4 regions of the Aminobacter sp. NyZ550 genome follow, and region 2 is predicted to be linked to each of the others. Evidence: riboswitches for the same ligand, from Rfam matches in the RefSeq annotation. Region 2 holds a riboswitch; each other region holds the start of a gene.
The links. A riboswitch is a leader RNA that binds a small molecule or an ion and turns the genes downstream of it on or off. The one in region 2 is predicted to bind cobalamin.
Positions count from the first base shown of each region.

Region 1 (7,503 bases), 1.6 Mb from region 2:
CAATCTGACCCGGAACGTCGCCGAGTCGCGGCGGGAGTTCCTCAAGGCGATGCAGAAATCGATGCGCCGCCGCAAGGCCGACCCGACGCTCGGCGACCTCAGAGGTTTCATCCAGGTGGCGCATCCGTCGGGCGATGGGGCGCCGCTGCGGCCATGAGCTACAGCGTCGTCATTCCCGCCTGGAACGCGGCCCGCACGATCGCCGAGACGCTGCGCTCGGTTGCCGCGCAGACAGTGCCGCCTGCCGAGATCATCGTCGTCGATGACGGCTCGACCGACGAGACCGAGGCGGTGACGCGGCAATCGGGCGTTCCGGTCCGATATGTCAGGCAGGACAACTCCGGACCGGGCAGTGCCACGACGCGCGGCTTCGCGCTGGCCAGGGCGCCCTTCATTGCAACTGTCGACGCCGACGATCTGTGGCTTGGCGACAAGATCGAGCGTCAGTTTCGCAGGCTGGAAGAGGCGCCGCAGCTGGCTGCCGTGTTCACGCAGTGGCGAACCTTTCGGCATGGCGAACCAGACGATGGCACCGGCAAGGTGACGCCCGGCTGGTCGCGCACGACGATGTTGGTCCGTAGCCAGGTGGCGCTTTCCGTCGGCCCGGTGATCGACCCGCCAGGCAACCGCGGTGAAATGGTCGACTGGCTTGGCCGGGCCCGCGAAGACGGCCACCAGCTCGGCATGATCGATGAGGTCCTGGCCCTGCGCCGGATCCTGCCGGGAAGCATGTCCTACGGCCGCGATCCCGAGCGCGACCGCGGCTATCTCGAGGTCGCAAGAATGGCCATGCTGCGGCGCAAGCTCAAGAACGCCGGACAGGGCTGATGGCATCCACGTCACGCCGCATCGGCCGGCGCTTCCCCGACTATGGCTGGGCATGGCCGACAAACGGTCTCGACCAGTTGCTCAAGGCGGTGCTGTTGCCGGACCATGCGGTCGCGCAGACGCAGGCCTTGCGGTGGCTCGATGCCAACGACATCGATGCCGTCGAGTTCCGCGAGCACAGGCTGCTTGCCGCGATCGCCGACCGGTTCGGCAAGGCGCTGGCGATGCATCCCGCCTATCCGCGTCTCGCTGGCCTGCAGAAGATGCTGTGGACCAAGTCGCGGCTTGCCATGCGCGAGGCCGAGCCCGCACTGAGGGCCATCGTCGCGGCCGGCGTGCCGATCATGCTGCTCAAGGGCGCGAGCCGCATCGCGGTGGAGCCGGCGGCACAGCGCGGTCGGGTGGCGCACGACATCGACATCCTTGTGCACCCCGAGCACATGGTGGCCGCCTTCGACATGCTGCGTCATGGCGACTGGCAGGTGTCGACAGGGGTCAGTCCCCAATATCTCAAGCCGCGGTTAGCTGCGGTGCGGTCGATGAATTTCTTCAAGGGCAGCTATGGCGACATCGATCTGCACCAGGTCGCTTATGACTGGTCGCAGGCAGATGAGGCGGACGACGCTGCGGTTTGGCAGCGCGCCACGCCGGCCTCCTTCACCAGTCTCGACGTGCTGGTCCCTTCGACCGCCGACCGGGTGACGCTGGCGATCGGCCATGGCGGCCTCGACGCTCATACCCACAGCGACTGGCTGGTCGACACGGCCTCGGCGATCCGCGCCGGCGGCGTCGACTGGGCCGTGCTTTGCGACGTCGTCGCCCGCAGGCACCTTGCCGTGCCGACGGCGGTGGCGCTGAGCTATCTGAAAGCAGAGATGTCGGTGCCGGTTCCCGACGATGTGCTGGAGCAGGTGGTCGACATGGCCGATCGCGCCGGCGCCGCCCGTATCGCTGCCTTGCTGCAGGCCAAGCCGCGGACCGACTTCAAGGGTCTGACCTGGCTGTCACGCGGTGTCGCCAAGCAGTTGCGCATGCGCAAGAAACGCGCTGTCCGTGAGCGCGAGCTGCCCGGCGTCGTCTGGCACGGTCGGCGCACACAGGCGGGCGATGGTGCGGGGCAGGTCACCCCGGCACTGGCGCAGCAGGTGCCGTTGCCGCCGGCGGCAGTTGGCGGTGCGCCTGCCGAGATCGACATCGTCGTGCGGCTGGACGTGCCGCCGGTGCGCCGTCGCATCGAGATGGAGCTGAATGGCGGCGAATGCCATTTCGCGCGGCTGCGCTATCGCAAGCTGGGTAAATCAGGCGGCCGGCTGACCTTGCGGTTTCGCGGTACCATCCGGCCGGACCAGGCGGATGGCGCGTTGGTGCTGTCGGCGCGGCCGTCGCGACAGTTCCGCGCGTGGGAGCATGAGCAGACGGTCGCCACCTATGGTGCGGTGCCGTTCCAGATCGTCTCGGTGACCGTTTCGCCGGCTCGCTGAGCCGGAGAACAGTTTGCGCTGCCTGCAGTTCCGCGCAACCTGGTCTCAGCATCGTCGCGGCTCAGGCAAATGCCGCCCTGTATAGTCCCGGATGGCAACTTGACTTTACCTTGGCCGTCGATAGGTTGGCGCCGTCATGGTCTTCCGCCGCGAGGTGGAAGCTAAGAGGGAATCCGGTGCGAAACCGGAGCTGTCCCGCAACTGTAAGCGGTGAGCCTATTGCCCCTGTGTCACTGGCATTCGTGCCGGGAAGACGGGCGACAAGGCTACGACCCGCGAGCCAGGAGACCTGCCTGACAGAGTGAGATTCCGTGGTCGGGGTGTGCCACAGGAATGCCGGTTCCGGTTCGGAAGCCCGTTTGCGGCTTTCGCCAGGTCTGCATTTCCGCATCCACGCCAGGGCAGGCAGAGGTTGGCGCGGCGATGTCGGGAAGAACGGTTTCCCCAGAATATCGAAAGTTTGGGCAGACGCATTCGTTGCCTGCTGCCGTGGCATCGCGCCTCGACCTATTGTCCCGGACGCCTTCCGGGCATGGCAACGCCAGGCGTTGCGCACCCCTTTCAAGCAAGGAGAGATCATGAACATCAGACATTGGATCCTTTGGCTCGGGCTCGCCGCGGCATCCGCCATTGGCCTTGCGCCGGCGGCCGCGGAAAGCTTCACCGACGATGCCGGCCGAAAGGTCGAGCTGGAACTGCCGATCAAGCGGGCGGTGATCTTCAACCGCTACGCGGTCGAGTTCGCCCGCGCCATTGGCGCCATCGACAAGGTCGTTGGCGTCGATGCCAGCACGATGCGGGATCCGACCTACTGGCCGCAGTTCAAGGAAGCCGACATTGTCGGCCAAGGCCAGACGCAGCCCAATTACGAGGCGATCGTTGCGCTCAAGCCGGACCTGGTCATCATCCCTCGCAACGGCGTCTATGAGGAGGCAGCCAAGCAGCTCGAAGCCTTCGACATTCCGGTGCTGGTCGTCACCGCCTGGGACACGCTGCAGCATGTCGAAAACGTGACATTGTTCGGCAAGCTGTTCGACGAGAAGGAAAAGGCCGATGCGCTGAACGCCTACTACACCAGGTACATGGACCTGCTGGCCGAGCGTCTGAAGGGCGTCGAGCGCAAGAAGGTTTATCTTGAAGAGGTCCGTGATCTCGTGACCGTCACGCCCGGCTCAGGCTGGCACGACATGATCGAGGCCGGCGGCGGCACCAATGTCTTCGGCGACATCGACATCAAGAAGGAGCCGTCGTCGCGCGGCAACGAAAACAGCTTCACCGTCGATCCCGAGGAGATCATCGCGCGCAAGCCCGACCTGGTGATCAAGCTGCAGCCCGGCTCCTACCAGACCATCCCGGAGGCAAAATTCGCCGAGAGCTGGAGGGCGATCGTCGCGCGCGAGGAAATATCAGGCACGCCGGCAGGGCAGGCGGGCGATGTCCGCCTGATCAACTACTACCTCGCCGGCGGCTCGTCCAAGGTCACCGGCGCGCTGCAGGTCGCCAAGTGGCTCTATCCCGACCTCTTCACCGACGTCGATCCCGAGGCTGCGATGAAGGAATGGATCGAGATCTACCAGGGGCTGCCGTTCCAGGGCGGCATGACCTACCAGGGCACAGCCTCCAACTGATCGACCAGCACGCCGCCGCCCGGCAGGCGGCGGCGTACCCTCTCAATCCGGAGCCTAGAGCACGTCCCGCAATCGATGAATCGATTGTGAAGTGACGGGCGCGTTCGGTGCTGATTCAACATCTATCTCGATGGAGGTGGAGTATGGGGAAGGCACTGAGCGGAGATCTTCGGTTGCGGGTCTTGAAGGCTTCAGACGAAGGCATGTCGGCGCGCAAGGCGGCGGCGCGGTTCGGGGTGGGCGTATCGAGTGCGATCCGCTGGATTGCGCGGGCGAAGATCGGCGAACTGGCGCCGCGGCCGCAGGGCCGCCGCCGCGCTTCCAGTCTCGACGCGCATGAAGGCTTCATCGTCGGGATGATCGAGGAGCACAAGGACATCACGCTCAACGAGATGGTGGCTCGCCTGGAGGGGGAACAGTCGGTGCGGATCAGCCGCAGCGCGCTGAGCGCCTGGCTTGGCCGGCGCGGCTGGACGTATAAAAAAAGTCCGCGCACGCATTGGAGCAGGACCGCCCCGACATCCTGATGCGCCGCCGTGCCTGGTTCGACGGCCAACTCGACCTCGAGCCGGCGCAGTTGGTGTTCATTGATGAAACCGGACTATCGACCAAGATGGCCCGCCTGCGCGGAAGAGCGCCACGCGGCGAGCGTTGCCGTGCCGGTGTGCCGCATGGCCACTGGAAGACCACCACCTTCACCGGAGCGCTGCGGCTGACAGGCATGACCGCGCCCTTCGTCTACGACGGCGCCATGAACGGCAACGTGTTCCTCGCCTATGTCGAGCAAGTACTGGTCCCGACGCTCAAGCCCGGCGATGTCGTCATCATGGACAATCTGCCCGCTCACAAGGCTGCCGGCATTGGCGATGCGATCGAGGCTGCCGGCGCGAGACTGCTCTACCTGCCGCCCTACAGTCCCGACTTCAACCCCATCGAGAACGCATTCTCGAAGCTCAAGGCTCTGCTGCGCGCAAAGGCCGAGAGAACGATCGCGGCACTGTGGGACGCGGTCGGATCGGTCATCGAACTCTTCACCCCCGCAGAATGCGCCAACTACTTCAAGGCAGCCGGCTATGACCCAGATTAAACAGGATGCGCTCTAGACCATGGACATCGCAAGCAGTGCCGGTTTGGCGCGTGGCCAATCCGACGGCATTTCCAGCCTCTACCACCGAGCCGGCTATCGCAAGGCGGCTGTCATCTTGTGGTCGCTGCTTGTGCTGCTGCTCGTCGCCGGCGGCGTTGCCATCGTCGGCATCGCCGAGACGGGGCTGGTGACGCTGCTCATGGTCATCCTGCAGAAGCTGTCGTTCGGCCATTTCGTCGCCGAGGTCGATCCGCAGCAGGCGCGGGTACTGGTTCATCTGCGCCTGCCGCGCGTCGTCATGGCCATGGTGGCGGGCGGTTCGCTGGCCTTCGCCGGCGTGCTGATGCAGGCGATCACACGTAACCCACTGGTCAGTCCCTATACGATCGGCGTGTCCTCGGCGGCGGCCTTCGGTGCCTCGATCGCCATCATGTTCGGCATAGGCTTCAGCGCCGCCGGGCTCTACTTCGTGCCGCTGACGGCATTCCTGTTCGCGCTCGGCTGCGCCGTGCTGGTGTTCTCCATGGCCTGGCTGCGCGGCATGGGGGCACAGACGATGGTGCTGACCGGCATTGCCCTGATGTACCTGTTCAGCGCGATGACCGCAGCCGTGCAGTTCGTCGCCACCCAGGAGCAACTGGCCCGGGTCGTGCACTGGACGTTCGGCAGCCTCAACGGCATCGGCTGGGATGCGGTTGCCGTCTCTGGTGCGGCACTGCTGGTCGCCCTGCCGCTGGCGCAGTCGCGGGCCTGGCAATTCAACGCGTTGACGAGCGCCGGCGACGACGTTTCGCGTTCGCTCGGCATCAATGTCGCGCTGCTGCGCGGCATCGCCGTCGTGCTGTCGGTGGTGGTCTCAGCGGTGGTCATCAGCTTCACCGGCGTGATCGGCTTTGTCGGGTTGATCGGGCCGCATGTCGCCCGGCTGCTGATCGGCAGCGACCATCGCCATCTCATCCCGTTTTCGGCGATCTGCGGCGCCATGCTGCTGCTTCTGGCCGACACTGTCGGGCGCATGGCGTTCAGCCCGACAGTCATTCCGGTCGGCATCGTCGTCGCCTTCGTCGGCGTGCCGCTGTTCCTGCACCTGATCCTGTCCAGGCGCTCGGAGTATTTTTCATGAGCGACTATCTTTCCGTCGACAAGGTCAGCTTCGGTTATGGCAGCCGCCCCGTGCTGCGCGAGGTCTCGGTCGGGCTGACGAAGGGCGACATACTCGGCCTCATCGGCCCCAATGGTGCCGGCAAGTCGACCCTGGTGCGGACCGTGCTCGGCCTTGCCACGCCGTCGTCGGGGCGGATCCTGCTCGACGGCCACGACATCCGCGCAATGTCGCCCAAAGTCCGCGCCCGCCGGATCGCCTATGTGCCGCAATCCTCGCCGCTCAGCTTTCCAGCGACGGTGTTCGAGACCTGCCTGCTCGGTCGCACACCGCATATGGGGGCGAGCCCGAGCCGTGGTGATCTCGCCGTCGTCGAGGACATGCTCAGGCGGCTGCGACTCGAGGATTTCGCCTTCCGTCCGATGTCGGAGCTCAGCGGCGGCGAACGCCAGCGCGTGATGCTTGCGCGTGCCCTGGCGCAGGAGACCGAGGTGCTGGTGCTCGACGAGCCGACGAGCGCGCTCGACATCGGCAACCAGCTATTCACCCTGCGCGTGGTGGCCGAGATCGCGCGCGAACGAGGTGTGACGGCACTGGTCGCCATTCATGACCTGTCGCTCGCCGCCCGCTTTTCCGACAGCCTGCTCCTGCTCGACAAGGGCGCCGTTGTCGGCCATGGCAACTGGCGGAGCACGTTGACCGAACAGACGGTGCGCGACGTCTATGGCGTCAATGTAGAGATCGGGCTGCTGCGCGACATTCCCGTTTTTGCCCCGCACGAGCTGACCTGATGCGGCTCGACATTTCAGGCTTTGCGCGAGGGGGAAGGGCCCAGAGCCACGCTTCGGTGTTGCGGCTCTGCGAAGACGTCGAGCGCATGGGCTTCGACGGCATCTGGTTCAACGAGTTTCATTTCCAGAACCCGCCGCAGGCTTATCCGTCGACCTTGATCCTCGCCTCCGCCATCCTTGCCCGGACGCAGCACCTGCGGGTCGGCACCTCCATCGTGGTGACGCCGCTCTACCATCCATTCCTCTTGGCTGAGGAGGTGGCACAGTTGCACTGGCAGAGCGGCGGCCGCATCGACCTGGGCATCGGCCGTGGCACACATCCGGCGACGCTTGCCGCGCTGGGCATCGCCGCCGAGAGCACCAGGGCTCGTTTCGAGGACTCCTACCGGATCATGCGCGATGCCTGGACATCAGGCGCAAGGATCGAAGAGGGCGCGTGCTGGCCGGCTTCGGAGGTTTCGGTTGGACCGCTTCTTCCAGGCGAGACGGTACCGGTCTATGTCGCCGGCACCTCGCGCGACACGCTTGGATTCGCCGCCCGCGAGGGATTGCCGTTGCTGCTCAGTCTCGATCCGCCTGAAGTCGG
Region 1 is NZ_CP114190.1:1,824,709-1,832,211, forward strand. Features, by position in the region: gene N7E70_RS09095 (glycosyltransferase family 2 protein) at 1-157, shown strand, start outside; gene N7E70_RS09100 (glycosyltransferase family 2 protein) at 154-828, shown strand; gene N7E70_RS09105 (nucleotidyltransferase family protein) at 828-2,309, shown strand; cobalamin riboswitch at 2,430-2,619, shown strand; gene N7E70_RS09110 (ABC transporter substrate-binding protein) at 2,888-3,937, shown strand; one part of gene N7E70_RS09115 (IS630 family transposase) at 4,081-4,417, shown strand; one part of gene N7E70_RS09115 (IS630 family transposase) at 4,417-5,024, shown strand; gene N7E70_RS09120 (FecCD family ABC transporter permease) at 5,044-6,147, shown strand; gene N7E70_RS09125 (ABC transporter ATP-binding protein) at 6,144-6,917, shown strand; gene N7E70_RS09130 (LLM class flavin-dependent oxidoreductase) at 6,917-7,503, shown strand, end outside.
Region 1: linked by a shared signal. The riboswitch ahead of N7E70_RS09110 (ABC transporter substrate-binding protein) and the one ahead of N7E70_RS00960 (ribonucleoside-diphosphate reductase subunit alpha) in region 2 are both predicted to bind cobalamin.

Region 2 (7,503 bases):
GACTGACGCTGCAACAGCTACAGCGGAGACGGAATTGAGCTTGCCGTCGGTGCCCTTCAGCGTCGACTTCTCGACATGCGAGGCCGAGCGCGAGCGCAAATAGTAGGTCGTCTTCAGGCCCTTGTTCCATGCCAGGCGGTAGAGCGCGTCGAGCTTCTTGCCGCTTGGATCGGCGATGTAGAGGTTGAGCGACTGGGCCTGGTCGATCCATTTCTGCCGACGCGACGCTGCCTCGATCAGCCAGGCACTGTCGATCTCGAAGGCGGTAGCGAAGAGCGCCTTGAGGTCGTCGGGGATGCGGTCGATCCGGCCGATCGAGCCGTCGAAATATTTGAGGTCGGAGACCATGACCTCGTCCCACAGGCCGCGCGCCTTCAGCTCATGCACCAGTGCTGCGTTGACCACGGTGAAGTCGCCGGACATGTTCGATTTGACGAACAGGTTCTGGTAGGCCGGCTCGATCGATTGCGCGACACCGCAAATGTTGGAGATGGTCGCCGTCGGCGCGATCGCCATGGTGTTGGAGTTGCGCATACCTGTCTTCCTGACGCGCTTGCGCAAGGCATCCCAGTCGAGCGTCGAGGCGCCGTCCATGTCGACACCGGGGCGCGCCTTGGCCAAGAGGTCGATGGAATCGATCGGCAGGATGCCCTTCGACCACAGCGAACCGTCAAAGCTCGGATAACGCCCGCGTTCGGCGGCAAGGTCGCAGGACGCCGAAATCGCGTTGTAGGAGATCGCCTCCATGCTGGCGTCGGCGAAGGCCACGGCAGCGTCTGACGCATAGGGGATCTTCAGCGCCTGAAGTGCATCCTGGAAACCCATCAGGCCGAGGCCGACAGGACGATGCTGCAGGTTGGAGCGCCTGGCTTCGGGGATGGTGTAGAAATTGATGTCGATGACATTGTCGAGCATGCGCATCGCCGTCTTCACGGTGCGCGCCAGACGGTCGATGTCGAGCCCCTCGGCTGCGATATGATTGGCAAGATTGACCGAACCGAGATTGCAGACGGCGACCTCGTCCTTCGAAGTGTTGAGGGTGATCTCGGTGCACAGGTTCGACGAGTGGACGACGCCGATATGGCCCTGCGGCGAGCGGATGTTGCATGGGTCCTTGAAGGTGATCCAGGGATGGCCTGTTTCGAACAGCATGGTCAGCATCTTGCGCCAGAGGTCCAGCGCCCTGACCGTGCGGAACACCTTGATCCCGCCCGCCGAAGCCTTGGCTTCGTAGGCCTCGTAGGCCGCCTTGAACGCCGTGCCGTAGAGGTCGTGCAGGTCGGGCGTCTCATCAGGCGAAAACAGCGTCCATTCGCCATCGGCCTCGACGCGTTCCATGAACAGGTCCGGCACCCAGTTGGCGGTGTTCATGTCGTGGGTGCGGCGGCGGTCGTCGCCGGTGTTCTTCCGGAGGTCGAGGAACTCCTCGATATCGACGTGCCAAGTCTCGAGATAGGCGCAGACCGCACCCTTGCGCTTGCCGCCCTGGTTGACGGCGATCGCCGTGTCGTTGGCCACCTTGAGGAACGGCACCACGCCCTGGCTCTCGCCATTGGTGCCCTTGATGTGGGCGCCGAGGCCGCGCACCGAGGTCCAGTCATTGCCGAGCCCGCCGGAATATTTGGCCAACAACGCATTGTCCTTCACCGCCTTGAAGATGCCGTCGAGATCGTCGGCGACAGTGGTGAGGAAACAGGACGACAATTGCGGGCGCAGCGTGCCGGAGTTGAACAGCGTTGGCGTCGAGGCCATGAAATCGAAGGACGACAAAAGATCATAGAACTCGATGGCGCGGCTCTCGCGGTCGATCTCGCGGCCTGCCAGGCCCATCGCCACGCGCATGAAAAAGGCCTGCGGCAGTTCGAAACGCTTGTCTTTGCTGTGCAGGAAATAGCGGTCATAGAGCGTCTGCAGACCCAGATACTGGAACTGCAGGTCGCGCTCGGGCTTCAGCGCGGCACTGAGCCTGGCAAGGTCGAAACGGCCAAGTTCGGGGTCGATCAATTCGGCCTTGATGCCGGTGGCGACGAAGGCGGGGAAATAGGTGGCATAGCGCTCGGTCATTTCGGCCTGGGTGGCCTGCTCAGACCTGGCCGAGACGAAGCTCAGTGCCTCGCGCCGCAACCGGTCTAGCAACAACCGGGCGCTGACGAAGGCGTAGTTCGGTTCGGTTTCGACAAGCGTACGGGCGGCCAGGATCGGCGCCAGCGAAAGCTCGTCGACGGTGATGCCGTCATAGAGATTGCGCCTTGTCTCGGCCAGGATCGCATCCGCTGAGACGGCCTCGAGCCCGCTGCAGGCCTCGTCGACAATGCGTGCCAGTCGCGTCTCGTTCAGCGGTGCCAGGCTGCCGTCATCGGCCTTGACCTGGAGCGGCGGTGCGGCGACCTCGACCGACGTGACCTTGGCGGCAGCGCGTTCGCGGGCACGTTCCTCGCGGTAGAGCACATAGGCGCGGGCGACCTTGTGATGCTCGGAGCGCATCAGCGCCAGTTCGACCTGGTCCTGGATTTCCTCGATATGGAAGGTGCGGCCGCTATCTGCCCGCCTGGTCAGCGCGGCGAACACCTGGCCGGCCAGTTCCTCGACGACGTCGTGGACGCGGCGCGAACCGGCGGCCACCGAACCCTCGGTGGCGAGAAATGCCTTGGTCAGCGCCATAGTGATCTTGGTCGCGTCGAACGGCGTCACCGCGCCGTTGCGCCGGATGACACGGTAGCCAGGTTCGGACGCGGTCTTGGAACCCTGGCTGAGAGCGGACGGAACGCTGTCGGTTCCGCTGGATTGAAGTGTGGAGGTCGCCGGCATCATCTTCCCCGATGGTTTGGGGGCGAAGGGCCTTGGGCGGACGCATGACGGATTTCAGCCGGCGCAAGCCGGCGGAACGCAAGCGCACCACCGGACACCCCGCCCGTGGACGTTCAGACTCGATCGCGGCAGGTCTCCTGGCTCGCAGGTCATTGCCGCTGTCTGGCCTTCCCAGCGCCCATTGGCGCCAGTGGCACTACGCGACAGCAACTCACTGCTTACAGTTGCGGGGGCAGCGCCGGCATTGCGAAATCGCGCACCGGCTTCCCTCTTAGCTCCCGAGCTGGAATCAACTCGGAAGACCACGATGTCTACATGTAGTATGACTGCCCGGTGTCGTGTCAACAGGTGGAAGAATCATTTCCACCTCATCGACCGATCAACGCCGGCGGCCGATCAATCCCTGACGTAGTCGCGCCACAGCGCCTGATAGACCGGGCATTCGGCATTCAGAGCCTCATGGCTGCCCGTGCCGACGATTCTGCCGTCGTCGAGCACGACGATCATGTCGGCCGAACGCGCCGAGAACAGATGGTGCGTGACGATGATGACGAGGCGGTCGCGGCCGAAGGCCAGCAGCTCACGCTCGAGCGCCATCGCCGATTCGGCGTCGAGCGCCGAAGTAGGTTCGTCGAAAACGGCGATGTGCGGATCGCGCAGCACGGCGCGCGAAATCGCCAGGCGCTGGCGCTGGTCGCCGGAGAGGTTCTGCCCTGCCTGCACCAGTTCGGTGTCGATGCCTTTGGGCAGGCCGGCGGTGAACTTGTCGGCGGAGGAAAACGCCAGCGCCTTGTCGATCTCGTCGTCGCGAAGCGGGCGCGGCAGCGACGCCTGAAGGTTCTCGCGGATGGTACCCGAAAACAGCGACGTCTCCTGGTCGACAACACCGATGCGGCCGCGCAGCCAGCGCGGATTGTAGGCGCGGACGTCGATGCCGCCGATTGCCACCTTGCCGGCATGATCGCGCTCCAGTCCCAAAAGCACGCGCAGCAGGCTGGACTTGCCGGAGCCATTGCGGCCGACGATCGCCACGACGCCCGTCGCCGGCAGCACCAGGCTGACACCGTTGAGTGCCGCAGCCGTCGCCTCGGGATAGCGGAAGGTCAGATCCTCGACCGTGATCGGGCCGAAATCAGCAGCACGCAGCGCCGGGGCAACGATGGCGCGCTCCGGCTGGCGCTTGAGGAAAGCCGCGAGGGCCGAGACGGTGGCGCTCACCGAATGGAACTGGATCAGGATGCCGGCACTGGTCAGCATCGGCATGGTCGCTCGGGTGACGAGCAGCTGCAGCGCAAGCAGGCCACCGATCGTGAGATCGCCGCGCAGGATGCGCCAGCAGCCGACGAGGACGACGAGCAGCGTCAGGATCTCGCTCAGCAGGCCAAGCGTGAACGAATAGGAGTGCGAGAGGTCGAGTATGTGCCAGCGCGCCTTGATGGCTTCGGCCGACTTCGCGGACCAGCGCCCGATGAAGAAGCGCTCAACCGCATTCGACTTGATGCCGCGGATGTTGCCTACCGTTTCAGCGGCCGCCCCCTGCAGAGCGCCGTTGAGGCGGAACGAGCTGCGGCTCGCCTCGCCCAGCTGGGCATTGGTCTTGCGGGCAAAGGCGGCGAAGATCAGGGCAACGACAAAGGCCAGCAGGCAGATGAGATAGTCGTAGTACAGCGCCACGGCGAACGAGACGGCAGCACCCAACATGGTGAGGAAGAAATTCGGCGCAGCGCTCAGCATGAAGGTGGCGACACGCTGGGATTCGTTGAGGAGGTTGATCGTGCTTCCGCCTGCGGATGCCGAACTCTCATAGGGGATGCGCATGAGGCGGAAGTAGATGCGTCTCGACAGCCGGGCGGTGAACCTTGCGTCCACGTCGTTGATCAGCGAGTTGTGCCAGCGTGAGGTCATGTGCCTGATAACCGCCGCCACGATGGCGATGGCGGCGAACTGGGTCGCTGCCCAACCGTCCTTGCCGACCATGACGCTGTCGACGATCTTCTGCGAAAGGATCGGAACCGTCACCGAGAGCACGATTCCGGCTAGCGAAAGTGCAATGGCAAGAAAAAACTTACGGCGGTAGATGCCCATGATCCGCATCAGTATCCGCCAATCGCCGAGCGGTATCTTGCGCAAGGCGTTCAGTTTCTCTCGAAATTTCATTGCCTACCCGACGCCGCTCGAACAACAGGGACGGGTTCGCTAGGTCATTCGCGCTTTCCTGTCAAATAATATGACAATGATAGTCATATTATTGTGAAACGCTTCGGCGAAAATCGCCCGCCTCGCGGAATGACGAACAAAACAAGTCTTCCAGATCCTCGCCAGCCGTAGCTGGGCGGCGCCGGCATGTGTCTGTTCCAGGTGAGGCCAGGTGTCGCGCCGCGCATCACCCGGCTTGCACACACCGCAGGACCCATTATACAGCCATCACCAATCTTGAGTCACAGACTCATATTAACTTACGCCAGCCCTTCGTTCGCGGACAGCCAGCTTTTCCAGATTTTTCGAGGGGGCTGTCATGTCTAACGTTCACACCGGCCGCGGTTCGCGGTCGCAAATGCTTCTGGCCGGCGTTTCGCTTCTGTTGCTGCAATCGGCCGGCATCGCCAGTGCCCAGACGGCAACGACACCGGCCAAGAAGGTCGAGGAAACGAAGCCGCTGCTGAGCAATGAAGAGCGCATCGTGCTCGACAGGCTCGTCGTCACATCGGCGCGCACCACCGGGAAGGTGCTCGACATTCCGATGTCGGTGTCGGTCATCGACCGCGAGACGCTGCAGCGCCATGTCGTCCGCGACATCCAGGACATGGTTCGCTACGAGCCGGGCGTCACCGTCTCGCGCACGACATCGCTTACCAATCCGTTCGGCCAGCTGACCGGCTTCAACATCCGCGCCATGGGCGGCAACCGCGTCCAGATGAGTGTCGACGGCAGCCGCATCCAGGAGCAGATCATCGACGGCAGCCGCGACTTCGTCGACCCCTTCAACATGCGCAGCGCCGAGATCGTACGCGGTCCGAACTCGGTGCTCCAAGGCGCCGACGCGCTGGGTGGCGCAGTCGCATTCCGCACGCTCGACCCCGACGATCTTCTCAACGGCTCGAAGCCATGGGCAGTCGAGATGAAGACCGCCTATGACAGCTACGACGATTCGTTCCGCAAGCAGGTGAGTGCGGCCGCTGAATCCGGCGACTTCAAGTTCCTCGGCAGCTTCGGTCATCTCGGGGCGTCGGAAGGCGATTTCAGCAACAGCCGCGCCGATGGCGGCCAGTGGGGCTGTCCACGCCAGGCGATCTGGCCGTGCAACAAGGCGTTTCCCGCCGACACCGACGCCTTCAACGGTCTGATGAAGCTGCAGTGGAACCCGACCCAGGATCACGAGGTCAAGCTGACCGGCGAGTGGTTCAACCGCAACACGACGATCCAGCAGATGTACGACTCGTCTGCGGGATCGACGTACGTCAACACCAGCTGGCAGCGCGAACTGGAGATGGAGCGTTACAGGCTGGCCCTGTCGCACGACTGGAAGGTCGACGCGCCGTGGCTCGATGAGATCAAGTGGCAGATCTCCTATTCGCCGCAGAAGCGCGACACCTACAGCAATCAGCTGCGCACCTACCCAACGCGCCGCCAACAGAACATCCAAGTCCGCAATTATGGCGAGGATTTCCTCGAGGCCGACGTGCAGGCCAACTCGTCCTTCGAACTGGGCGGCCTGTCGCACAAGCTGACCTATGGTTTCGACGGCGATCTGACCAAGAGCAACTATGACGGCTACAACATCACCAACAACCTGACAGCTGGCACCACGACCACCGCCAACAACCAGGGCTTCAACTTCCCGAAGGTCGACACCGTCCGCGCCGACATCTACCTTCAGGATGAGATCAAGCTGTTCGACGACCGGCTGACCATCACCCCAGGCGCGCGCCTGGCGCACTATTCCATCGATCCCACCGGCGACGCCGACTACAAGCCGAAGCCCGGCTTCGAGCCCCAGAAGATCGACGAGACCAAGCTGATCAAGCGGATCAGCGCGATGTATGAGCTGAACGACACCTATACGCTCTATGCCGGCTATGGCGAAGGCTTCAAGATGCCGACGTCGCAGCAGTTGTTCGTGTCGTCGGACAATCTTTTTACGTCTCCGCCATCCGTCCTGATTCCCAATCCGAACCTGAAGCCTGAATCCGTGCGCAGCTATGAGGCCGGCATTCGTGGCGAGCTCGACAAGGGTTACTTCAGCCTCACGGCCTTCTATGCCGACTACAAGGATTTCATCCGCTCTCTGCAGGAGGTTCCGGGCAGGCCGAACCACTACACCTCAGACAATGTCGAGGACGTGAAGGTCTGGGGCATCGAGTTCGGCGGCGAGTACGAGGTCTACGAAAACCTCTACCTGAACGGCTCGATCTCCTACCAGAAGGGCACGCAGCGGATTTCGGCAAGTGCTGCCGAAACGGCCTTCGACGGTGCGGTACCGCTCACCGCGGTGCTGGGCGGGCGTTACCTTGTCCCCGACTGGAACCTCGAAACGGAGTTGGTCGCCACCTTCGCCCATGGCGTCACCGAACGCGCCGACCCCAACGCCTTCAAGCCGGGCGGTTATGCTGTGTTCGACGCCTATGCCCGCTGGAAGCCGACCGAAAATGTCGATGTCGACTTCGGCATCCAGAACATCTTCGACCGCCGCTATTT
Region 2 is NZ_CP114190.1:193,487-200,989, forward strand. Features, by position in the region: gene N7E70_RS00960 (ribonucleoside-diphosphate reductase subunit alpha) at 1-2,808, opposite strand, end outside; cobalamin riboswitch at 2,919-3,130, opposite strand; gene N7E70_RS00965 (peptidase domain-containing ABC transporter) at 3,205-4,965, opposite strand; gene N7E70_RS00970 (TonB-dependent hemoglobin/transferrin/lactoferrin family receptor) at 5,324-7,503, shown strand, end outside.

Region 3 (7,503 bases), 2.6 Mb from region 2:
AAGATACCGAGCTCGTGCAACGTGCCCTCGATCTTCGGGCCGACACCCGAGATCAGCTTGAGGTCGTCGACGGCAGCCGGCTTGGCGATGCCGGCCGGACGGTTCTTGTCTTCGAGCGACGGCTTGGCCGCAGCTGCTGCCTTGGGCGCTGCAACACTTGCTGCCTTCTCGGCTGCGGGTGCTGCCTTGACCTTCGACGGAGACTTGACGGCCGGGCTGGTCTCGATCGCGTCGGTCTTCGGCTTGGCGGCGTTCGACGGCGGAACGGCCGTTCCGACGGCGGCGGCCTTGGCGGCCTTTGCCGCGGCCTTGGCAGCCTTGTCGCGGGTCGTCTTGAGCACGCCCTTCTCGTCGGCCAGCGAGGTCAAGCCTGTCAGCGGGGCGGAAAACACGCGGCCGGTCTGCGGTCCGGTCTTGACCTGCGCGCCCTTGCCAGCCTCGAACTGGTCGATGATCTCGCCTAGGCGTTCCGGCGTCAGGTCCTCGTAGGTGTCCTTGAAGATCATGACCATCGGTGCGTTGACGCAAGCGCCAAGGCACTCGACCTCTTCCCACGACAGCGTGCCCGCCTCGTTGGTGTGGAACTGGTCGTGATGGATTTTCGAGCGGCAGACATCCATCAGCTCTTCCGAGCCGCGCAGCATGCAGGGCGTGGTGCCGCAGACCTGGATGTGGGCGCGCGTGCCGACCGGCTTGAGCTGGAACTGCGTGTAGAAGGTCGCGACTTCGAGCGCACGGATATAAGGCATGGCAAGCATGTCGGCGACATGCTCGATGGCAGCCTTGGTCACCCAGCCGTCCTGCTCCTGCGCCAGCATCAGCAGCGGGATGACGGCCGACTGTTCGCGGCCCTTGGGATACTTCTTGATCCAGGTCTTGGCTTGCGCCGTGAACGCCTTGTTGAAGGCGAATGACGTTGGCTGGACGCTGGCTTCTGCGAGACGGCGGACTGACATTTAGCGGTCGACCTCACCAAACACGATGTCGAGGGAGCCGAGAACGGCCGAGATATCCGCCAGCATGTGGCCGCGGCACAGGAAATCCATTGCCTGGAGATGGGCGAAGCCCGGTGCGCGCAGCTTGCAGCGGTAAGGCTTGTTGGTGCCGTCGGAGACCAGGAAGACGCCGAATTCGCCCTTAGGCGCCTCGACGGCTGCATAAACCTCGCCAGCCGGCACACGATAGCCTTCGGTGTAGAGCTTGAAGTGATGGATCAGCGATTCCATCGAACGCTTCATCGCCTGGCGCTTCGGCGGAACCACCTTGCCGTCCACGTTTGACACGGGACCGGTCGCTTCCTTGCCGAGCAGCAGATCGACGCACTGGCGCATGATCTTCGCCGACTGGCGCATCTCTTCCATGCGGATCAGGTAGCGGTCGTAGCAGTCGCCGTTCTTGCCGATCGGAATGTCGAATTCCATCTCCGAATAGCATTCGTAGGGCTGGCTCTTGCGCAGGTCCCAGGCAGCGCCCGAACCGCGCACCATGACGCCCGAGAAACCCCAGGCCCATGCGTCGTCGAGCGACACCACGCCGATGTCGACGTTGCGCTGCTTGAAGATGCGGTTCGGCGTCAGAAGGTCGTCGAGATTCTGCACGGTCTGCAGGAACGGATCGATCCACTTGCCGATGTCTTCGACCAGCTTCTGCGGCAGGTCCTGGTGGACACCACCCGGACGGAAATAAGCCGCGTGCATGCGCGCGCCGCAGGCGCGCTCATAAAACACCATCAGCTTTTCGCGCTCTTCGAAGCCCCACAGCGGTGGGGTCAGCGCGCCGACGTCCATCGCCTGCGTGGTGACGTTGAGCAGGTGCGACAGGATGCGGCCGATCTCGGAATAGAGCACGCGGATGATCTGGCCACGCTTCGGCACTTCGAGGCCGAGCAGGCGCTCGACCGCGAGCGCAAAGGCATGCTCCTGGTTCATCGGCGCGACATAGTCGAGGCGATCGAAATAGGGCACGGCCTGCAGATAGGTCTTCTGCTCAATCAGCTTTTCGGTGCCGCGATGCAAAAGGCCGATATGCGGATCGACGCGGTCGACGACTTCGCCGTCGAGCTCGAGCACCAGCCGCAGCACGCCGTGTGCCGCCGGATGCTGCGGGCCGAAATTGATGTTGAAGTTGCGGACGGAGGTTTCAGCCATTTCGGCGCCTCAATTCGTCTTGGCTTTTTCGTCACCCGGCAGCACGTATTCGGTGCCTTCCCAGGGAGACAAAAAGTCGAAATTGCGGAATTCCTGCTTGAGCTCGACCGGCTCGTAGACGACACGCTTCTGCTCGTCGTCGTAGCGAACCTCGACGAAGCCGGTGAGCGGAAAGTCCTTGCGCAGCGGGTGACCTTCGAAACCGTAGTCGGTCAAAAGTCGACGCAGGTCGGGATGGCCCGAAAACAGGATGCCGTACATGTCATAGGCTTCGCGCTCGAACCAGTCGGCACCCGGATAGACCGAGGTGATCGACGGAACCGGCGTGTCCTCGTCGGTGGCGACCTTGACGCGGATGCGCAGGTTCTGGCGCGGCGACATCAGATGATAGACGACATCGAAACGCTTGCGACGCTGCGGGTAGTCGACACCGGCAGCATCGATGAAGGAGACGAACTGGCACTGCACATCGCTGCGCAGGAAGGTCATCACGTCGACGATGTCGGCGGCCTTCACCGTCAGCGTCAGCTCGCCATAGGCGACGACGCTTTCTTCGATGTCCGCATCGAGCTTTTCCGCAATGTACGCGGCAAGGTCGTTCAGGGCTTCACTCATCTGGGATCACCGCTCGATCGTGCCGGTGCGGCGGATCTTCTTCTGGAGAAGAAGGATGCCGTAGAGAAGTGCCTCGGCGGTCGGAGGACAGCCGGGCACATAGATGTCGACGGGCACGACGCGATCGCAGCCGCGCACCACCGAATAGGAATAGTGATAGTAGCCGCCGCCATTGGCGCACGAGCCCATCGAGATGACGTAGCGCGGTTCCGGCATCTGGTCGTAGACCTTCCGCAGCGCCGGCGCCATCTTGTTGGTCAGCGTGCCGGCGACGATCATCACGTCCGACTGGCGCGGTGAGGCGCGCGGCGCGATGCCGAAGCGCTCGGCGTCATAACGCGGCATCGAGATGTGCATCATCTCGACGGCGCAGCAGGCCAGACCAAAGGTCATCCACATCAGCGAACCGGTACGCGCCCAGGTAATCAGCGCCTCGGACGAGGTGACGAGGAAACCCTTGTCGGACAATTCGTTGTTCAGCTCGCCGAAGAAGGCGTCGTCTGAACCGATGGGCTTGCCGGTGTTCGGATCGATGATGCCTTTCGGCTTCGGCGCGATCAGGGTGCCGGAGGCGTCGTTCAATCCCATTCCAGCGCTCCCTTTTTCCACTCATAGACAAAGCCGATGGTCAGCACGGCCAGGAAGATCATCATCGACCAGAAGCCGAGCATGCCGATCTCGCCGAAGGACACCGCCCACGGGAACAGGAACGCCACTTCGAGATCGAAGATGATGAACAGGATGGAGACCAGATAGAAGCGGATGTCGAACTTCATGCGGGCGTCGTCAAACGAGTTGAAGCCGCACTCATAGGCTGAAAGCTTTTCCGGATCCGGACTGCGGTAGGCCACAAGGAAAGGCGCCACGATAAGCGCAATGCCGACAATAAGCGCCACACCGATAAAAATGACGATGGGCAGGTACGAACTCAGGAGAGCGTTCATGCTGCGAATTCCGTTGGTGGCCTATCCACCCAGATTTACAGCACGGGGTCCGTTTCCGGAAGCGCGACAGATTCTCGCCGAGCCGGACGAAACGGTCGTGCTGCAATGCGGCGACGGTTAGCGCAGCCGGTCGGTCGAAGCAAGTCCAACCTTGGCCAAAACGTGGCAAAGCACACTGCTGGCCCAAAATCCTGCGCGTGTGGCTCCCCTTTGATTTCCTTCGTTTTTTACTCAAGTTTACGCTCCTGACAAGACCGGAACCCAAGTTCTGCTAGCATTTGCAGCAAAGGTCGATTCTCGTGCCCTTGCGTCACTCCTCAAGAGACTGCGATAGCTTGCCGCAATGAAGGAAAAACTCTCACTCGCCACGGCCCGCCGCATCGCATTGGCGGCCCAGGGATTTGCCGACCCGCGCCCCACCGGCGCGATCACGCGGCGTCACCTGCAGCGCGTGCTCGACCGCACCGGCCTGCTGCAGATCGACTCGGTCAGCGCCGTCGTGCGCGCCCACTACATGCCGCTCTATTCGCGACTAGGCTCCTACCCCATGGCCCTGCTCGACGACGCCATGGCTCCAAAGAAGCGCATGCTGTTCGAATACTGGGCGCATGAAGCGTCGCTGCTGCCGCTGGAGACCTTTCCGTTGTTGCGCTGGCGCATGGCGCGGGCCGAGGACGGGATGTATGGCGGGCTTGCCAAGTTCGGCCGTGCCAACAGGCCCTATATAGAAGAGATCTTTCGCCAGGTGGTCGACCGCGGTCCGATCGCCGCTTCCGACATCGAGGGCGCCAAGGGTTCCGGCGGCTGGTGGGGCTGGAGCCAGGAAAAGCATGCCTTCGAATGGCTGTTCTGGGCCGGCCGCATCACCACCCATTCGCGGCGTGGCTTCGAACGCCTCTACGATCTGCCTGAGCGCGTGCTCCCGGCCGGCATATACGACCGTCCAGCTCCCCAGACCGAGGATGCGCATCGCGATCTCTTGCGAATCTCCGCCCGCGCCCATGGCATCGCCACCGGCATCTGCCTGCGCGACTATTTCCGCCTGTCGCCAGCCGACATGAAAGGCCGGCTCGAAGAGCTGGTCGAGACCGGCGAACTGATTCCCGTCCGCGTCGAAGGCTGGGACCGGCAGGCCTATCTCCACGCCGATGCGCGCATTCCGCGCAAGATCCAGGCACGCGCCCTGCTTGCGCCCTTCGATCCGCTCGTCTTCGAGCGCACCCGTGCCGAGCAATTGTTCGACTTCCGCTACCGCATCGAAATCTACACCCCGGCTGAGAAGCGCCAGTACGGCTACTACGTCCTGCCCTTCCTTCTGGGCGAGCGCATCGTCGCCCGCATCGACCTGAAGGCCGACCGACCGGCGGGTATCCTGCGCGTCCACGCCGCCTATGCAGAGCCCTGTGCGCCACCGGAAACCGCAGCCGAACTTTACGAAGAACTCCAGCAGATGCGCGACTGGCTCGGCCTCGAAAGCATCGAGGTGACGCCCGCGGGCGATCTCGGACCCGGCCTGAGCGACATTGCGGGTCGCTCCGCCTCGTTGACTCCACCCCTCGCGAAAGCCTAAATCGCCCACAGACGGTCCTTCGCCCGCAACGGCGAAGGCTAAGAGGGAATGCGGTGCGCGCCGGTGGCGTCAAATCCGCGGCTGTCCCCGCAACTGTGAGCGAAGAGCCAAGCTCGAAGACCACTGGGATTTTCCCGGGAAGGCGAGCGAAGGCGACGATCCGCAAGCCAGGAGACCTGCCGTCGCAGACATTGATCCGATCGCCTGGCGGGTGCCCCGGGCAAGGAGCCTGGATTTGGATTTCGACGACAACCTTCCGGTCGCATCAGCCGACGCATCCTGCGATGCAGCCGACGCGCGCCCATGCGACGTGACCATCCTCGTCTGCTCATCCTGCCGCGACGAAACCGGGTCCGACGCCCATCCACGCGCCGGCGCCCAGCTTGCCGAGCACGCCCGCCTCGCCGCCAATGGCGAGATCGCCGTGCGCAGCGTCGAGTGCCTGGGCAACTGCAAGCGCCGCCTTAGCGCCGCCCTGATCCGCGACGGCGCGTGGAGCTACGTCTTCGGCGATCTCAACACCATGTCGGGCGACGATCTCGTCGCCGGCGCAAGACTCTTCGCCACCTCGACCGACGGCCTGATCCCCTGGCGCGGCCGTCCCGATAGCCTCAAGCGCGGCCTCGTCGCGCGCATCCCACCACTTGCTCTCATCAAGGAAGATACATGACCGCCTCCCTCGAACGCGTTCCCTGCACCGTCGTCACCGGCTTTCTCGGCGCCGGCAAGACCACGCTGCTGCGCAACATCCTCGAGAACTCCAAGGGCAAGCGCCTCGCCATCATCGTCAACGAGTTCGGCGATGTCGGCATCGACGGCGAGATTCTCAAGGGCTGCGGCGTCGATACCTGCCCGGAGGAAAACATCGTCGAACTGGCCAATGGCTGCATCTGCTGCACCGTCGCCGACGACTTTGTCCCTGCCCTCGACCAAATCCTGTCGCTTACACCGAGGGTTGACCACATCCTGATCGAGACCTCGGGCCTGGCGCTGCCCAAGCCGCTGGTCCAGGCCTTCCAGTGGCCAACGGTCAAGAGCCGCGTGACGGTCGACGGCGTCATCGCCGTGGTCGACGGTCCTGCGCTGGCCGCAGGTAAAGTTGCCTCCGACATGGAAGCGCTCGCCGCCCAGCGCAGTGCGGACGATTCGCTCGACCACGACGACCCGGTCGAGGAAGTGTTCGAGGATCAGGTCGCCTGCGCCGATCTCATCATCCTGTCCAAGAGCGACCTGCTCGACGAAGCCGGCCACGCCCGCGCCACCGCCATCGTGCGCGAGCACCTGGCACGCGCCGTCAAGATCGTGCCGTCGGCGCATGGCAAGGTCGATCCGTCGGTGCTGCTCGGCCTCGGCCTCGCCGTCGAGGACGACATCGAAAACCGCAAGACCCATCACGACGGGGCGTTCGACCACGAGCATGACGACTTCGATACCTTCGTCATCGAGATCCCGTCGATCGCCAACCCGGACGAACTGGCGAAACGCGTCGCCACCGCCGCCGAAGAAGAGAACGTGTTGCGTGTAAAGGGCTTCGTCGACGTCGGCGGCAAGCCGATGCGGCTGCTCGTGCAGGCCGTCGGACCGCGCGTCAACCACTATTATGACCGTGCCTGGACCGCAGAGGACGACCGCCGCTCGCGCCTGGTCGTGATCGGCCTCAAGGGTCTCGACCGCCCGGCCATCGAGCGTATCCTAGTCGGCTGAACCGGACAGCCGGGATGCACATCCTCACCACCACCTCCGCCTCGCTCGATGACCTGATCGAGCCTGTCGACCTCAGGCAGAAGCCTGCGGATGTGGTGGCGCTGTCCTTCACCGACAGCGATCTAGCCGGCCTCGCCGGCGCCTGGAAGGCGGATGCGGACAACTTGCCATCGATGCGGCTCGCAAGCCTGCGCGACCTCCGCCATCCGATGTCGGTCGATCTCTGGATCGACAGCGTCGCCAGCCACGCCAAGGTCATCCTTGTCCGCATTCTCGGCGGCCACGACTGGTGGCGCTACGGCTGCGACCAGCTTGCCGCGATGGCGCGCGAAAAAGGCATCGCGCTGGCGCTCTTGCCGGGCGAAAGCCACGACGAGGATCTCAGGCTGATCGAGGCCTCGACCCTGCCGCGCACCGAACTCGACGCTCTGCTCGGCTATTTCCGCGAGGGCGGCCCGGAGAACATGAAGGCGCTGGTGGCGCGGCTGGCAGCTCTGGCGGGTGGCAAGAATGCCATGGCAGC
Region 3 is NZ_CP114190.1:2,810,676-2,818,178, reverse strand. Features, by position in the region: gene N7E70_RS13825 (NADH-quinone oxidoreductase subunit E) at 1-956, opposite strand, end outside; gene N7E70_RS13820 (NADH-quinone oxidoreductase subunit D) at 957-2,147, opposite strand; gene N7E70_RS13815 (NADH-quinone oxidoreductase subunit C) at 2,157-2,762, opposite strand; gene N7E70_RS13810 (NuoB/complex I 20 kDa subunit family protein) at 2,769-3,350, opposite strand; gene N7E70_RS13805 (NADH-quinone oxidoreductase subunit A) at 3,341-3,706, opposite strand; gene N7E70_RS13800 (winged helix-turn-helix domain-containing protein) at 4,050-5,276, shown strand; cobalamin riboswitch at 5,272-5,474, shown strand; gene N7E70_RS13795 (DUF1636 family protein) at 5,512-5,946, shown strand; gene cobW (cobalamin biosynthesis protein CobW) at 5,943-6,980, shown strand; gene cobN (cobaltochelatase subunit CobN) at 6,995-7,503, shown strand, end outside.
Region 3: linked by a shared signal. The riboswitch ahead of N7E70_RS13795 (DUF1636 family protein) and the one ahead of N7E70_RS00960 (ribonucleoside-diphosphate reductase subunit alpha) in region 2 are both predicted to bind cobalamin.

Region 4 (7,503 bases), 360 kb from region 2:
GGCGACGGCAAGCCCCGCCGGACTGGTGTCCAGGACTCGTGCCCATGCTCGTGCCCAGACTCGTGCATTGTCGATCGTGCCCGATCTGCTATATGGAGTGACGTTTACGGAAACGTCAATTTCTAGACCCGGGAGAGACGCGTGGCATTGCCTGACATCCTCAAGAAAAACCTGCGTGTTCCCGTCGTCGGCGCGCCTTTGTTCATCATCTCGCATCCGCCACTGGTGCTGGCCCAATGCAAGGCCGGCATCGTCGGCTCGTTTCCGGCGCTCAACGCCCGCCCAGAGGCCCAGCTCGACGAATGGCTGGCGATGGTGACCGAAGATCTCGCCGCCCATGACGCCGCCAATCCCGACCGTCCGGCAGCCCCCTTCGCCGTCAACCAGATCGTCCACAAGTCCAACAAGCGGCTCGAGCACGATCTGCGCCTGTGCGTGAAGTACAAGGTGCCGGTCGTCATCTCGTCGCTGGGTGCTGTCGAGGAGGTCAACCAGGCGGTACACTCCTATGGCGGCGTCGTGCTGCACGACATCATCCATGACCGCCATGCCCGCAAGGCGATCAAGATGGGCGCCGACGGCCTGATTGCGGTCGCGGCCGGTGCCGGCGGCCATGCCGGCACGCTGTCGCCCTTCGCCCTGATCCAGGAAATCCGCCAGTGGTTCGACGGCCCGCTGCTTCTGTCCGGAGCCATCGCCAATGGCGGTGCGGTGCTCGCGGCACAGGCCATGGGTGCTGATCTCGCCTATATCGGCTCGCCCTTCATCGCCACCGAGGAGGCGCGCGCCGGCGACGACTACAAGCAGATGATCGTCGAATCCAAGGCCGCCGACATCGTCTACTCCAATCTGTTCACCGGCATCCACGGCAACTACCTCAAGGGCTCGGTCCGCGCCGCCGGCATGGACCCCGACAACCTCGCTGTCTCAGATCCCTCCAAGATGGATTTCGAGGAAGCCGGCAAGTACAAGGCCTGGAAAGACATCTGGGGCTGCGGCCAGGGTATCGGCGCCGTCGACAAGGTCGTGCCCGTCGCCGAGTTGGTCGAGCGCCTCGCCACCGAATACGCTGCGGCCAAGGCCCGCATCACGGGCTGACAACATCCGTAAACCGTCGGCGCCCGACCTGTTCCGGTGCCGTCCGGCGCGCTGAATATCCGGCAGGCAGCACGTTTGTCCCGCCTGTCGAAAGCCTCAGAAGGCGTCTTGCAATCGCAGCGCTTTGAAGTTATCAGGCACACACCGTCGCGCGGCCGCCAGGCTGCGTTGCCTGGAAGCCGCTTTAGCTCAGTTGGTAGAGCACATCATTCGTAATGATGGGGTCGCGTGTTCGAGTCACGCAAGCGGCACCAGTTTCCCAGGAAAATCAGCTCCTGCCAGATGCCCACGCGGCACCGGAAATCTATGCCCATTTCGGGACTGTCCTTCGCCCCACGAGGTGCAGACGGATCACTCCGTGATGGCGTCGACGCTTGCCGCGAGAGCATCTTCGACAAGCGCACGGATCCTGGCCTGGGCTCCGACCAGATGGGCCCGCCAATTGCCGGCGCGCAATTCGTCAAGAGCCGCCCGCACCGTTTCGGCAGACACCTTTTCCGCCTGGAACACAAATGGCCAACCGGTCCTGCCGACCACGGCTGAAACCTTAGCTCCACCGGGAACCTGATCGATCGCAATCACCGGCTTTCCTGCGGCGAGCGCCAACAGCGCCCCATGCATGCGGGTCGTCAGCACGATGTCGGATCGTGCGAACCCGGCATGGATCTTCCCAGGACCATTCTCAGGTGATAGCACCGTGTCGATCTCGATCGGGTGTAGCGTCGACCCGCGCACCACATCTTGGAACATCGCCAATGCCTGAGGTGCCATCGCAACTCGCCTGGCGCCATACTCGCCTTGAGGGCCACGCAGGCAAACACCTGCGGTCTCGAGCCTCTCCTTTCCAGTGGGTTCAACGGTCTCCGAAACGGCGAGATCGAAATACGGTGGATCGACGCCATCACGGCCAACAATGTGATGGAAGCGGCGATTCATCCTGGCGTGATTGGGAAGGACGCTGACGCCTGCCGCGATCTTGGTCGCTAGCCTGTGGACAGACAAAAGGTCGTTCAGGTCGCGACTGTAGGTGATCGGACCACAGACGAACACGAGCTTTTTCGCAGGCTTGATGGCATAGAGATCATCAACCGGCAGATGGCCCGGAATCTGCAGTTCCGGATGCGAAATGACGGCGTGCTCGACGCCGCGCAGACGCAGCCTCGATGACAGGTTGTCGACCGCCATCAGGTCGCCGATCGTCGGACCGCCCCTGTAGCCGTAGCTTCCCCACCAGAACAGAAGCGTCGGCGGCGTGTCGACGGTGCGCGCAGCCAGATACACGCGACGAAAGGAGCTTAGCCGGCTCTTCAGCGACATCAGTGCAGTCTCGAAACGAGCTATTGAGTGACAACGGCGTCCAGAAGGCTGCCGCGTATGATTTCGCGTCCTGATATGACCGACGCGCTCAAGTGAACGCCAAGCGTCCGATTGGTTGCTACATCGGGCCAGGACAGCCCGCGATCGAAGAGCAGGTTGGTGTTCTGGTAGCTGACCGGATAGAACACATCGATCGGCTTGGCCGAAGCTGCAATTTCGTGGCGCCGGGTGACGTTGGTCAACAGCTGCGGTCCAATGACACCCCAACGATGGCGGGATACCGGGACAGGCAGGCGCATGGCCTTGCGCAGGCGCAGTAACCGTCTCTTTGTGCTTCGATACCACCATGGAATGAAATGAGGATCGCTGGATGCCGTGATCAGCTCATTGAGCGCCGGATGCTGCGAAGGCAGCCCCAGCACGGCGCCATTGATCGCCTTGTCGGATTCCCAGCCGAAGAGGAATTCCTCCTGCTGGATCGGCCTCAGGCAATAGACGTCGCAATCCACGTATATGCCGAGGCCCGCCCGCAGGATGCGGTACCGATAGATATCCGACGCCAAAGCCAGGCTACCGGTCGTCTCATGCGCAACGATTTCCGATCGAGCCATCAACCGTTGGGCGTCGAAAAGTTCGACGCCTTCAGGCACGTCCTCCGGCCGGTCAAACACATGCAGAACGACACGATGCCCATTTCGAAGAAACGACCTCAGACACCCCGCGTGGACCGGCCCCAATCTGTTGCCGATCCACAGCGAATTCACCACTGCCAACATAAATTACCACCCCATACCTGCCCGGGGCCTAAATAAACCAGATCGGGCAAAGGTCAACCTTCTGCAAGCACAGGTGGTAGCCCGCAACAGCCGCGGACAAGGTCGATGGTGATGTTGTGGTGGTCGCGCAGCGAGCGATAGTCCTGGCCGCAAAGCTTGGAAAAATGCTCATTCTCGGCCGGGGAACGCAACATGCGCGATGCATCTCGCGTTGTTTGATCATTCAAAGCTGCACCAGCCTTTTCCCAAGGAAATTAAGCCAGCAAGGCATCACCGGTGCGCCTGGTTCCGCTCACTGTCGGAACCAGGTCGAATCAATCAGGCGTTCGCCCGCGTGCACGAGCCGGCCGGCAGCCTTCTTCGACAGCCGATGGAGATATCCCCGCCGGTTGCGCGGTGTTTCCTACGATCCCAGCGTAACGACGAAGTGCTTCGTCACCGGCTCGATGATCTTCCAGGTGCCCCTGAAATCCGCTTCCACGACGAACGCGTCGCCCGGCCCAACCTCGACGGGCGCGCCGCCATCCGGCGTGATGATGATGCGACCCGAGATCATGTGGACGAACTCGTAGTCGGTGTAGCTGGCGTGGTAGGTGCCTGGCGTGGCCTGCCACGTTCCCGACAGCACCTTGCCATCCCCGGTCGTATGCTGGACGGCCGTTTTCATCGTCGGCTTTCCGTCGACCACCACCCATCCCGGTAGGTCGTTGGAATCTGCACCTTCCGGCTGGCCAAATTTGAGGATTGTTTTGTTCGCCATGGCATTCTCCTCCCTTAAGACACCCCTGCATAGCCGACGCCCTCAATTCAGGCAACTTTGTTTCCTTATGATAAAGAGGCATATTCCTATGTTGGTGTTCTTCCGCCGCCCCTTGCGGAATCAGCCCTGTCTGTGTTGATGGACGGATGTTTAGCAAGGACTCATAGATGAAGGCCAGACTGCTCGCTGCGGTGACGATGCTCGCAGTTGCCGGCTGTGCATCCCAGCCCGCCGACTATGCCACCACACTCTCTGCCAAGGATTCCAAATGGCGGTCAGCGGACTGCACGAAAGCTCGAGCTGAGGCGGCGAACTACGCAGCGCAAGAGAAAGAAACCCTGAGCGTATCGGCAGGGCTGCTGCTTGGCCCATACGGGCTCGGCATCGCCATGGCCGGCAAGGAGCATCGCGCCAAGATGCGCAAGAAATTCGCCCGGGACATGCATCTGAAATGCTCGAGCAAGCCCCTTCCTGCCAGCCTGGCGAGCAGCGCGGACACCGCGAAGCGGTAACTTCGGTCCTCACTGCCAACGGCGCGCATGTGCGGCAAGCTCGTCGCGCGCCTGCTCCAACGCCTTCGGCGAAGCGTTCGCCCACGCGGTGAGCCGCCGCCGCGCACATCATCGACACCTCCGATCCTCGCCTGTGGCTGTCGCGATTGCATGCCGGGCCACATTGGTGGGGTGCCCACGAAAACAGGCCAAAGCTGCTCTGCAATCATTCTGGCGACCCGCCTGGTGGCCGTTCCCAGCGTCTTCACGTTGGCGGTAACTCACGACACTCGCCGGTGTCCTGGCAACGCACCGGTGGACGGCCGCTCAGATTGCCCTGAACGGGCTCGACGCCGCTTGCGATCCAGCCGCTCTACACGAGAAGTTGAACGACCGCGCCGTCCGCTCGCTGGCGTTGGTTGACCTTACGTTAGGAACCTCTAAACGACCTACAGGCTCACCTCGTCCTTACCCCACCTTGGACCACCCGAGCTTAGCGCCCGCCCTGCCCCCCCCCAATCAATGGGCGGGCGCGTCCCCTCGCACATCCGATGTCGCGCAGACAAGCTTATCAGCCGCGGACGCCTTCACATCGCAACTGCGAGCTTCCCGCTTCATATCGACGCCGGTTGCCGATTTTCATGTCGATATGCCTCGGGCAGGCGCCGTTCGCCTTGTGCGGTTTGCACAGAAGGCAGCCGGCCCTGGCATTCCTGGGCTTATTCCGCTTGGGGTGCATGTCCATCTCCGGTCTCTACCAATGCGCCCCGATGGCGCACGGTCATGATCGGAAGGGCTGCTTGGCAATCGTCGTCCATCGCTGGACCATGTCCAGCAACGCCAAGCGATCGCAAGGCAGCGCATTGCTGGCCTAGGTACGTGTCCATCGACAACCCTTGACTTGCGTCTGCCCGCATATAGCTTGCCGCGCGGTTATGGTTCTTCTGCTTTCGGGCGGAAGCTAAGAGGGAATTCGGTGCGAAACCGAAGCTGCCCCGCAACTGTAAGCGGTGAGCCGCATTGCCGATTGTGTCACTGGCCGACGGCCGGGAAGGCAGGCAATGAGCCGAGACCCGCGAGCCAGGAGACCTGCCTGACCGAGTGATGTTCCGTGGGCGGGGTGTACCACCGGAGCGCAGGTTCGTGCAGGCGGCGCTATCGGCCATCGCCTTCCACCAACATGCGTTGCGACAATCCCGACCGCAGTCAGGCCAGGGATCGATCGTTTGCACAATACAGAAGTTGAGACCGCGCAGTCCCAGGCCAGACGTGCCATCGTGCTCGTCGCCAAGTCGGCCTTTGCTGCCGCGCCCTACAGGCAGATGCAGCAGCTCTGTGATCTCGCCGCGGCGTTGCCCGGCGTCGATCACACCAGCTTCGGCTTCACCGAACAAGGCACGCCGTCGCTGCGCGAGGCGCTTGCGGCACTTCGCCAGCAGGATTTCTCCGATATCCTCATCCTGCCGCTTATGCTGCCGATCGAGCCCAGCTTCAATGCCTGGCTCACCAAGTCGCTGCGCCGGTGGCAGACCGAGGACGCGGCACCTTGGCCGACGGTGCGCATCGCGCGGGGCCTCGCCGAAAGCCCGCTGCTGGCTGCAATGATGGCCGACCTCGTCACCGGTGCCGACGCGACGCCGCCCATCCCGCCGCTCGACAGGCTGGCGCCAGAGGGCTCGCTCGTGCCGGCGCAGAAACGCCGCGTGCTGGTCTGCCAGGGCGGCCCGTGCAATGCCGCCGGCGCGGACCTGATCTGGGGCCACCTGCGCAACCAGCAGGACCGCCAGAAGCTGCGCGTGACCGGCGACGGCACGATGAGCGCCAAATCGACCTGCCTTGGCCCCTGTAACCTGGCACCGGTGCTGCAGGTCTTTCCCGAAGGCACCTATTACGGCGGGGTCACCGAGGCCGCCGTCGACCGCATAGTCACCGAACATCTGCTCGGCGGCGCGGTGGTCGACGACTTTGCCTATCACCCCACCGGCCGCAAGCAGGTGCTGCGGTGAAGGCCCATTGAAAACAAGGGGGATCGTGTCGTTCCGCCACCACCTGCTTTTTGCCCCTGCCTTTTATCGGCCTGGACAGCGACATGCTGTTCTGCCGTGAACCTGATCTGGCACTGGAAGTTGCTGCGGCCGCCCTTCGGCTCCGTCGACGTCAAGGGCATGCGCACATATGGCCGCGACGACCGATCCTCGGGACGGTTATTGGCAGGCGCCGTCCCGGACCTTGGGCGTCAACTACGACCTGGTGCCAATGATCGAGACCACCGTCGACAAGGCTGGGGTCAAAGCGAGCTACGATGGCGGCCTCGTCGTGGTTCGGCGAGAAGACCGTATCCTCGGCTACTCGGCTATTTCGAGCGTTCGGTGGCAGCAAAGCTCGCGCCCAATGTCAGCCATCGTGTCGAGGCGGGCCACGGCGCGTTTCCGCCCGGGGAAGCGAGCTGTGGGACAGTTCGCAGGCCTGCCTGTCGCTGGCCATACCGGGCAGCGGCCTGACGATGCGCACCTTGTCGGCACCGCACAACTTTCCGCACCACCTGTTCGACCCGATTCCGGCCGAACAGCAACGCTTGCCGTTGTCGATCGTCAACTATCACGACGTCTTTACCAGGCACGGCGCGCAATCCGCTGCTCAACGTAACGGCGGATGTTCCCGCCGATATCCGCCACTGGCTGGAAGCCAAGGCTGAAACGCGCAGCAGCGGCAGCGGCGCCTGGGGTCGTCGGGCACAGGTCCGATGGGCTGACACAGCCTGTTGCGATCCACGTCAATCCATCGATCTAATTGACCCAAGGGAAACATCAGCGACTATTGCGCAGGGCTAGATCAGTTCAGTGGGCGGTGGCAGTCATGGCAATTCAAGTATCCTATTCGCGGCGTGATGTCCGCGAAGAGTTGATGCGTCGGCGCGAGACTTACATCGCGGCGCAGAGATCTCTGTCACCGCCTTCGCCGCGGGGATATGGCAACATGGAATGCGTCCATTGTCATAATCGCTTCATCGGCGTCACCGCTGCCGCCTGGAAGTTCGGCCTCTGCGACGACTGCCTGCATC
Region 4 is NZ_CP114190.1:5,334,118-5,341,620, forward strand. Features, by position in the region: gene N7E70_RS26450 (NAD(P)H-dependent flavin oxidoreductase) at 142-1,098, shown strand; tRNA gene N7E70_RS26455 (tRNA-Thr) at 1,277-1,352, shown strand; gene N7E70_RS26460 (polysaccharide pyruvyl transferase family protein) at 1,450-2,415, opposite strand; gene N7E70_RS26465 (glycosyltransferase) at 2,436-3,191, opposite strand; gene N7E70_RS26470 (hypothetical protein) at 3,245-3,385, opposite strand; gene N7E70_RS26475 (cupin domain-containing protein) at 3,595-3,951, opposite strand; gene N7E70_RS26480 (hypothetical protein) at 4,119-4,463, shown strand; cobalamin riboswitch at 5,361-5,553, shown strand; gene N7E70_RS26485 ((2Fe-2S) ferredoxin domain-containing protein) at 5,669-6,448, shown strand; gene N7E70_RS26490 (hypothetical protein) at 6,745-7,137, shown strand.
Region 4: linked by a shared signal. The riboswitch ahead of N7E70_RS26485 ((2Fe-2S) ferredoxin domain-containing protein) and the one ahead of N7E70_RS00960 (ribonucleoside-diphosphate reductase subunit alpha) in region 2 are both predicted to bind cobalamin.